3 regions of the Hyphobacterium lacteum genome follow, and region 2 is predicted to be linked to each of the others. Evidence: predicted binding sites of a transcription regulator. Region 2 holds the regulator's gene; each other region holds the start of a gene.
What was found. The regulator LexA, encoded in region 2, represses DNA repair genes until DNA is damaged. The targets are predictions, from matches to a motif close to ATGTTCCNCTTGTGTTCC.
Positions count from the first base shown of each region.

Region 1: gcvT (glycine cleavage system aminomethyltransferase GcvT) is a predicted target of LexA. The motif match lies at 1,019-1,036, and genes of this name have one in related genera.
Region 3: V0U79_RS02065 (ROK family protein) is a predicted target of LexA. The motif match lies at 1,123-1,140, and genes of this name have one in related genera.

Region 1 is NZ_JAZDRP010000002.1:69,279-71,545, forward strand. Features, by position in the region: gene gcvT (glycine cleavage system aminomethyltransferase GcvT) at 1-950, opposite strand, end outside; glycine riboswitch at 997-1,092, opposite strand; glycine riboswitch at 1,096-1,186, opposite strand; gene argS (arginine--tRNA ligase) at 1,235-2,267, opposite strand, start outside.
Region 2 is NZ_JAZDRP010000001.1:190,797-193,063, forward strand. Features, by position in the region: gene V0U79_RS00900 (ComEC/Rec2 family competence protein) at 1-570, shown strand, start outside; gene lexA (transcriptional repressor LexA) at 551-1,219, opposite strand; gene V0U79_RS00910 (anthranilate synthase component II) at 1,285-1,893, opposite strand; gene V0U79_RS00915 (divergent polysaccharide deacetylase family protein) at 2,005-2,267, shown strand, end outside.
Region 3 is NZ_JAZDRP010000001.1:431,246-433,512, forward strand. Features, by position in the region: gene V0U79_RS02055 (PleD family two-component system response regulator) at 1-616, opposite strand, end outside; gene V0U79_RS02060 (response regulator) at 613-990, opposite strand; gene V0U79_RS02065 (ROK family protein) at 1,174-2,076, shown strand; gene V0U79_RS02070 (DNA polymerase IV) at 2,073-2,267, shown strand, end outside.

The DNA of each region.
Region 1 (2,267 bases), on a different contig from region 2:
CCGCCCACCGTCGGGCCGAAACCGCCGGATGTGACCACGCCGACGGTCTTGCCGTCCTTGATAATTTCCGCGCCTTCACGCGCCGGAGCGCCGTCCATGACAAAGCCGACGCGCTTGCGCGCCGGCTTGTCGGCAAACATCTGCATAACGCGCGCAGCCCCCGGGAAATCCATCCGCTCGCGGCGCGGCTTGGCCACTGCCCACATAAGCGTTGCCTCGGCCGGCGTCTTTGTCTCGTCCATGTCGTGGCCATAGAGGCAGAGCCCGGCTTCCAGGCGCAGCGAATCACGCGCGCCGAGGCCGATCGGCTTCACCCGTCCGTCACTCAAAAGCTTGCGGACAATGGCCTCGGCCTGGCCCGCCGGAATGGAAATTTCATACCCGTCCTCGCCGGTATAGCCGGAGCGCGAGACATAGATCTCGACACCATCCAGCTCGAACACGCCGCACTGCATGAATACCAGATCGCCCGCGCCCGGGACCATGGCGCTGAACACGTCAGCCGCCTGCGGGCCCTGCAGGGCCACCAGCGCCCGGTCCTCGATCACGTTCAACGGCCCACCGGTCTTTGCTTCGATATGGGCAAAGTCATTGGCCTTCATTGCCGCGTTGACCACCAGGAACAAGCCATCATCGCCGAACGGGCGCGAGACCATCAGATCGTCCATGATGCCGCCCTGATCATTCAGCAACAGCGTGTATCTCTGCTCGCCCGGCGCCAGTGCCGACAGATCCGCCGTGATCAGCTTTTCCAGCGCGGCTTCATCACCGGTGTAATGCGCCTGGCCCATGTGCGAGACATCAAACAGGCCGGCCGCATCCCGCGTGTGATTATGCTCGGCCATGATGCCTTCATACTGCAGCGGCATGTCATATCCGGCAAAAGGCACGATTTTCGCGCCCAGCTCGACATGAAGGTCATATAGCGGTGTCCGCAGCGTATCGGTCATGTTGGCGTGCCCCGTTGCCGGCTTGTCCGGCGTACCGGACGGCCCCCGCTGTCGGATGGACCTGAGAGATTCCGCAAGAGGAAGATGACCCTCCCTTGCTTGCTCCTTCGGTGGAGCAGCCTGCGCTGCCCGCTTTCCAGCGTTTCGTCATCCCGCGGTCCTTCTGCCTGAGCGTTTCCGGGGCGGTTGCGCCTTCGGCGCCGGCCTTATTCGCCGGTCTCTCCCGCGGGGACGGGATTTGTCGAGGTTTAGAGTGCGCGCAATAAGAGTCAATCGCGATTGCGCTACATCTTCTCCGGAGCATCCAGCCCGATCAGCGACAGGCCCAGCTCAAGCTGGCGCAGCGTGGCTTGCGCCAGTGCCAGACGCGAAGCACGGATGGCAGCGTCCTTTTCCGGCAGGATCGGACAGGCCGCATAGAATGACGAAAAGGCCTGGGCGAGCGAATAGACATGCTCGCAGACATGGTTGGGCGCACGCTGTTCATAGGCGCGTTTCAGCGCCGCATCGAACCCGTCCAGCTTGCGCACCAGCGCCGCCTCGGCGGCTTCGCCGACAATGATTTCGCCCGGCTTCAAGCCTTCCGCGTCAGCTTTGCGCATGATCGATTTCACCCGCACTGCCTGATACAGGAGATAGGGGCCGGTCTTGCCCTCGAAGGACACAAACCGGTCGAGCTCGAAAATGTAGTTCGTCGTCCGGAAATTCTGCAGATCGGCAAACTTGATCGCCGCATTGGCCACCATGCGCGCCACGGCGTCGAATTCGCCCGCCGGCAATTCCTCGCCCAGCCCGGCCTCGTGCAGGCGGGACTTGGCGCGCTCGAAGGCCTCGCCGATCAGATCGGCCAAACGAAATGTACCACCAGCCCGGGTCCGCAGACGCTTCCCGTCCGGCCCGTTGACCGTGCCGAACTTGATATGCTCCAGCGTGTCTTCTTCCGCGAGGCCGGCCTTGTAGGCGGCGCGGAAGACCTGTTCAAAATGGTCCGACTGGCCGAGATCAACCACATACAGGATAAGATCCGGGTCCTGGTTCTGCCGGCGATTGAGAATGGTCGCCAAATCGGTCGTGCCGTAGAGCGCGGAACCCTGCGACGAAACGAGGATCAGCGGCGCCAGCTCCTTCTTGTCATCCTCGCGGGCGACGCGGACGACCCATGCCCCCTCGGACGGTTCGGCAACCTTGCGCGCCTTGAAATCCTCGACCAGTCCCGGGATCAGATCATTGACGTCGCTTTCGCCCTTCCACAGGTCGAAATGCACGCCCAGCGCGTTGAAATCCTGTTTCAGCGCCTCGATCGAAACCGCAATGAAA
Region 2 (2,267 bases):
ATGGGGCTCTACTCTCTGGGCTTTGTCATCTTGGTGGCGGCTCGCGGCGTGTTCCGTTGGGCAGGGCCGATCCTGATCCTGCTTGCCTATGCCGGTTGGGCCTATAGCCGGCCCCCGGATATCTTCGTCAGCGAGGACGGTGTGGTTCTGGCGCAGGAAGACACCGATTCCGGTTCTGTCTGGGCAACATCTGACCGGCGCCGATCCCGCTTTCCGCTTCGTGTGTTCCTTGAACAGGCCGGTGATCCTGTCACGCCCCGGTCATCAGGTTGGCGCTGCGATCCGGTCGGATGCCACCTTGATGGTGCGGAACTGGATATCGGGGTCGTGCGCGCAGAAGAGGGGCTCACCGAGGCCTGTCAGCGAGAGGATCTCGTCGTTCTGCTCGCACCAGCGTCACCTATCCAGCGTGCAAGCTGCCGTGCCGAATTGATTGATCAGCGGGACCGCAGCCGCGAGGGAGCAATCGCTATCTGGAGTCAGCCGGGCCGTTCACTCAGGCGAACCAGTGTAGAGGACGGCCGCCGTGGCCGGATCTGGGCCCGCCCTGCTAGTGATAGCGGCGGATAAGTCCGACCAGGCGTCCCTGCACCCGTACGCGATCAGGCCCGAATATCCGGGTCTCGTATGCCGGGTTTGCGGCTTCCAGCGCGATCGATCCGCCTTTCTTGCGCAAGCGCTTGAGCGTTGCCTCTTCCTCATCAACGAGAGCGACGACAATCTCGCCATTCATGGCGGTATCACTGCGCTCGATAATGACGATATCACCATCGAGGATGCCGGCATCGATCATTGAATCACCTTCAACCTCAAGCGCGTAATGGTCACCGCGTCCGCCCGCCAGATCAGGCGGCAGGATGATCCGGTCTCGCTCGTGCTGGATCGCTTCAATGGGAACACCTGCGGCAATCTTGCCGAGAAGGGGGACATCCATGGCATCATTTGCCGCGCTATTCGCGAAGTTGGCTTCCACCACATTGCTGGCCGAAGCGGCAGGAGAGGCGTCCTCGGGCATTTTGAGCACTTCCAGTGCGCGCGCCCTGTGGGCGAGCCGGCGTATGAAGCCGCGTTCCTCGAGGGCGGTAATCAGGCGGTGGACTCCCGACTTGGAGGCAAGATCCAGTGCATCCTTCATTTCCTCGAAGGATGGCGATACGCCATCTTCACTCAAACGCTTGTGGATGAAGAGCAAAAGCTGGTGTTGTTTGCGCGTCAGCATGGCTCACCTCAAAGAGAACAAATCAGAAACTTCTGAAAATGTTCTATGAGTGTTCCGGGTAAACGTCAAGTTAAGGCGAAATCATCCAGCGCGGCCGTCACGGGCAGGCCTGCAATGTTCAGAAAATTGGCCAGTATCGAATGGCCATGTTGCGAAGCGATGCTCTCCGGATGGAACTGGACGCCATGGAGCGGGCGATTCCTGTGGCGGATTCCCATGATTTCTCCATCGGCGGTCTGGGCGTTGACGATGAGAGGAGCATCAGCCGGAAGCGAGCCGATCGCGAGGGAATGATAGCGCGCGACCGCAAACGAGCCGGGCAGACCGGTAAATATGCCGCTATCATCATGGCTGACCTTACTGGCCTTGCCATGGATGATGGCCCGCGCGGGTACGGTCTGGCCGCCAAAGACCTCGCCCATGCATTGATGGCCGAGACAGACGCCGAGAATGGGCTGATCATCCGGCGCTGACCGGATGAGATCGAGGCAAATGCCGGCATCTTCCGGCCGCCCGGGGCCGGGTGACAGGCAAATCGCCTTTGGCTGCAATGCAAGCGCCTGGTCGACGCTCAGTGCATCATTGCGAACGACATGCGTGTTGGCTCCCAATTCCTCGAAATAGTGAACGAGGTTGAAAGTGAAGCTGTCGTAATTATCGATGATCAGCAGCATGAAATGTCCTTTGCCGACGCTAATCTAGAAGCGGTGGTTCGGCGTGCAATGCTGCTGTGCTCATGCGCCGGGTAAACGAGGTGTTAACCGAAGCGGTGTGGCCTCGGCATCATGAGATCCGCTTGGTCCAATTCGGTAAGTCCACTAATCGCCGGTCTGTTGACCGCTGCCATTTTCGTGGCGGGAGCGGGCGCTTTTGAACTGGGCCGCGCCACTGGATTTGAGCCGGCAGCCACCGAAGAATTATCTGTCCACACTGACAACTTTCGTCCTTTGCCCGATCCGGTTCCGTACGTGATCGCCGAAACCCGGGCGCCGCAGCCTGTTTCCGACACCCGGCCGGTGGTCGTTCTTGTGATCGATGACGCCGGTAT
Region 3 (2,267 bases), 240 kb from region 2:
TCGCCGTCAGATCAACGAGGATCAGATCATAGCCCTGGCTGGAAAGCTCCACCGCGCGTTCTGGTGACAACTCGACGTCAACGAACAGATTATCGGGCAGTTTCCGGGCAATATGCTGGGCGACACGTTCTTCTCCGGATGCCAGGAGAATTCTCGCATCATCAACGAGGTCATTTAGATTTTCGCTCAGTGAGACGCCCCGCTCCTCGGCGCGCTCCTCCCGCAATCGCAGCTCATCGAGCAATTCTTTCAGGCGGAGCAGCGAACGCAGACGGGCAAAGAGTGGCAGATTGTCGACCGGCTTGGTCAGAAAATCATCGGCACCGCTGTCCAGCCCCCTGACGCGGTCCTCGGGCTGATCGAGCGCGGTCACATGGATGACGGGAATATGCCGTGTGCGCTTGTCGGATTTCAGCCGCCGGCAAACTTCAAAGCCATCCATTCCGGGCATCATCACATCCAGCAGAATTACATCCGGCTGTTCTTCGCGCGCTTTTTCAATGGCTGACGGACCGTCATAGGCGGTCACGACCTCGAAATACTCGGCTTTCAGCTTGGCTTCGAGAAGTCGGACATTGGCTTCCTGGTCGTCGACGACGAGGACCCGAGCACTCATGCCGCCTCCTCGCCAAGGAAGCTGCGGATGGTCTCGATAAACACCGACACGGTAATCGGCTTGGACATGTAGGCTTCGCATCCGCCCTCGCGGATCCGTTCCTCGTCCCCCTTCATCGCAAACGCCGTCACTGCCACAACCGGGATCGGCGACAGTTCTTCATCATCCTTCAGCCACTTGGTCACTTCCAGCCCGGAGACTTCCGGCAGCTGTATGTCCATGAGAATGAGATCGGGGGAATGCTCGCGGGCAAGGTCGAGCGCGTTCAGACCATTATTCGTGCCGACAGTCTCGTAGCCATGGGCTTCGAGCAAATCGGAGAAGAGCTTCATATTGAGCTCATTGTCCTCGACGATGAGAACCTTTTTGGGCATGACCTGAAGCATAACGCCGCCGCGTTCCCGTTGTTCTGGCAAGCTTGAGCCTGCCCTTGTTTCACCCCGCTGACATTAAGCCAGATGATCCTTAATCAAGGATGAGTCGGCGTCGAACTTTTCTCCCTTTCCGGAACAAGATAAGAACTTCAGGATAATCACAACCGGGCTGGAATCGGAAGCATGGATCGAATCGGTATTGATCTTGGTGGTACCAAAACCGAAGTCGCGGTAATCGATTCGGCTGGCCACACACGCTTTTCCAAGCGCGCCCCGACCCCGCGGCCCTATGCAGAAAAAATCGTGGTTATCGCCAGCCTGGTGAGTGAGGCCCGCGAATTCTGCCAGAGTGATTCGGTTTCAATCGGCATTGGCCACCCCGGATCCATCAATCCGGCGACCGGCAAAATGCGCAATGCCAACTCGACGGAACTCAACGGACACCCGCTGGACAAGGATATCGAGGCCGCCATCGGACAGCCGGTCCGTTGCGCCAACGACGCCAATTGTTTTGCCCTTTCGGAAGCCGTTGACGGCGCCGGTGCCGGCGCCTCGAGCGTCTTTGGCGTGATCCTGGGAACCGGCGTTGGCGGCGGGCTGGTCATCGATGGCAAACTGCACCAGGGACATGGCCTGCTGGGGGGTGAATGGGGGCATAATGGCCTTCCCTGGCCCAATCAGGATGAAGTTCCCGGCCGCGACTGCAAGTGCGGACTTCGCGGTTGCATGGAAACCTGGCTGTCCGGGCCGGGCCTAACAGATGACCATTTGAACCGGTCGAAGGCATTCCTTTCACCCAGTCAGATCGTGGCTGCGGCCATTGAGGGCCACTCCGGCGCGACCCTGACCATGGAGCGCTTTTACGATCGCCTGGCGCGCGGCCTGTCGACCGTCATCAATATTGTCGACCCCGAAGTGATCGTGCTGGGTGGCGGACTGTCGAACATCAACGGATTGGCAGACGCCGTTCTCGAACGCCTTCCAGCCTATGTTTTCTCCGATCAGGTCACGACAAAGGTCCGCAAGCACAAGCATGGCGACAGCTCCGGCGTGCGCGGGGCCGCATGGCTCTGGCCACTGGAATGAGCGATATGGCTGGATATTGCCGCGCCTGCCTCGGCCCTGCCGGGGACGCCGGCACATGCCGGAATTGCGGCCACCACCGCCTCATCAGGCATCCCGAGATCAATCAATTGTCCATCGCCCATATCGATTGCGATGCCTTCTATGCAGCGATCGAAAAGCGGGACGACCCGTCTCTTGAGGACAAGCCGGTT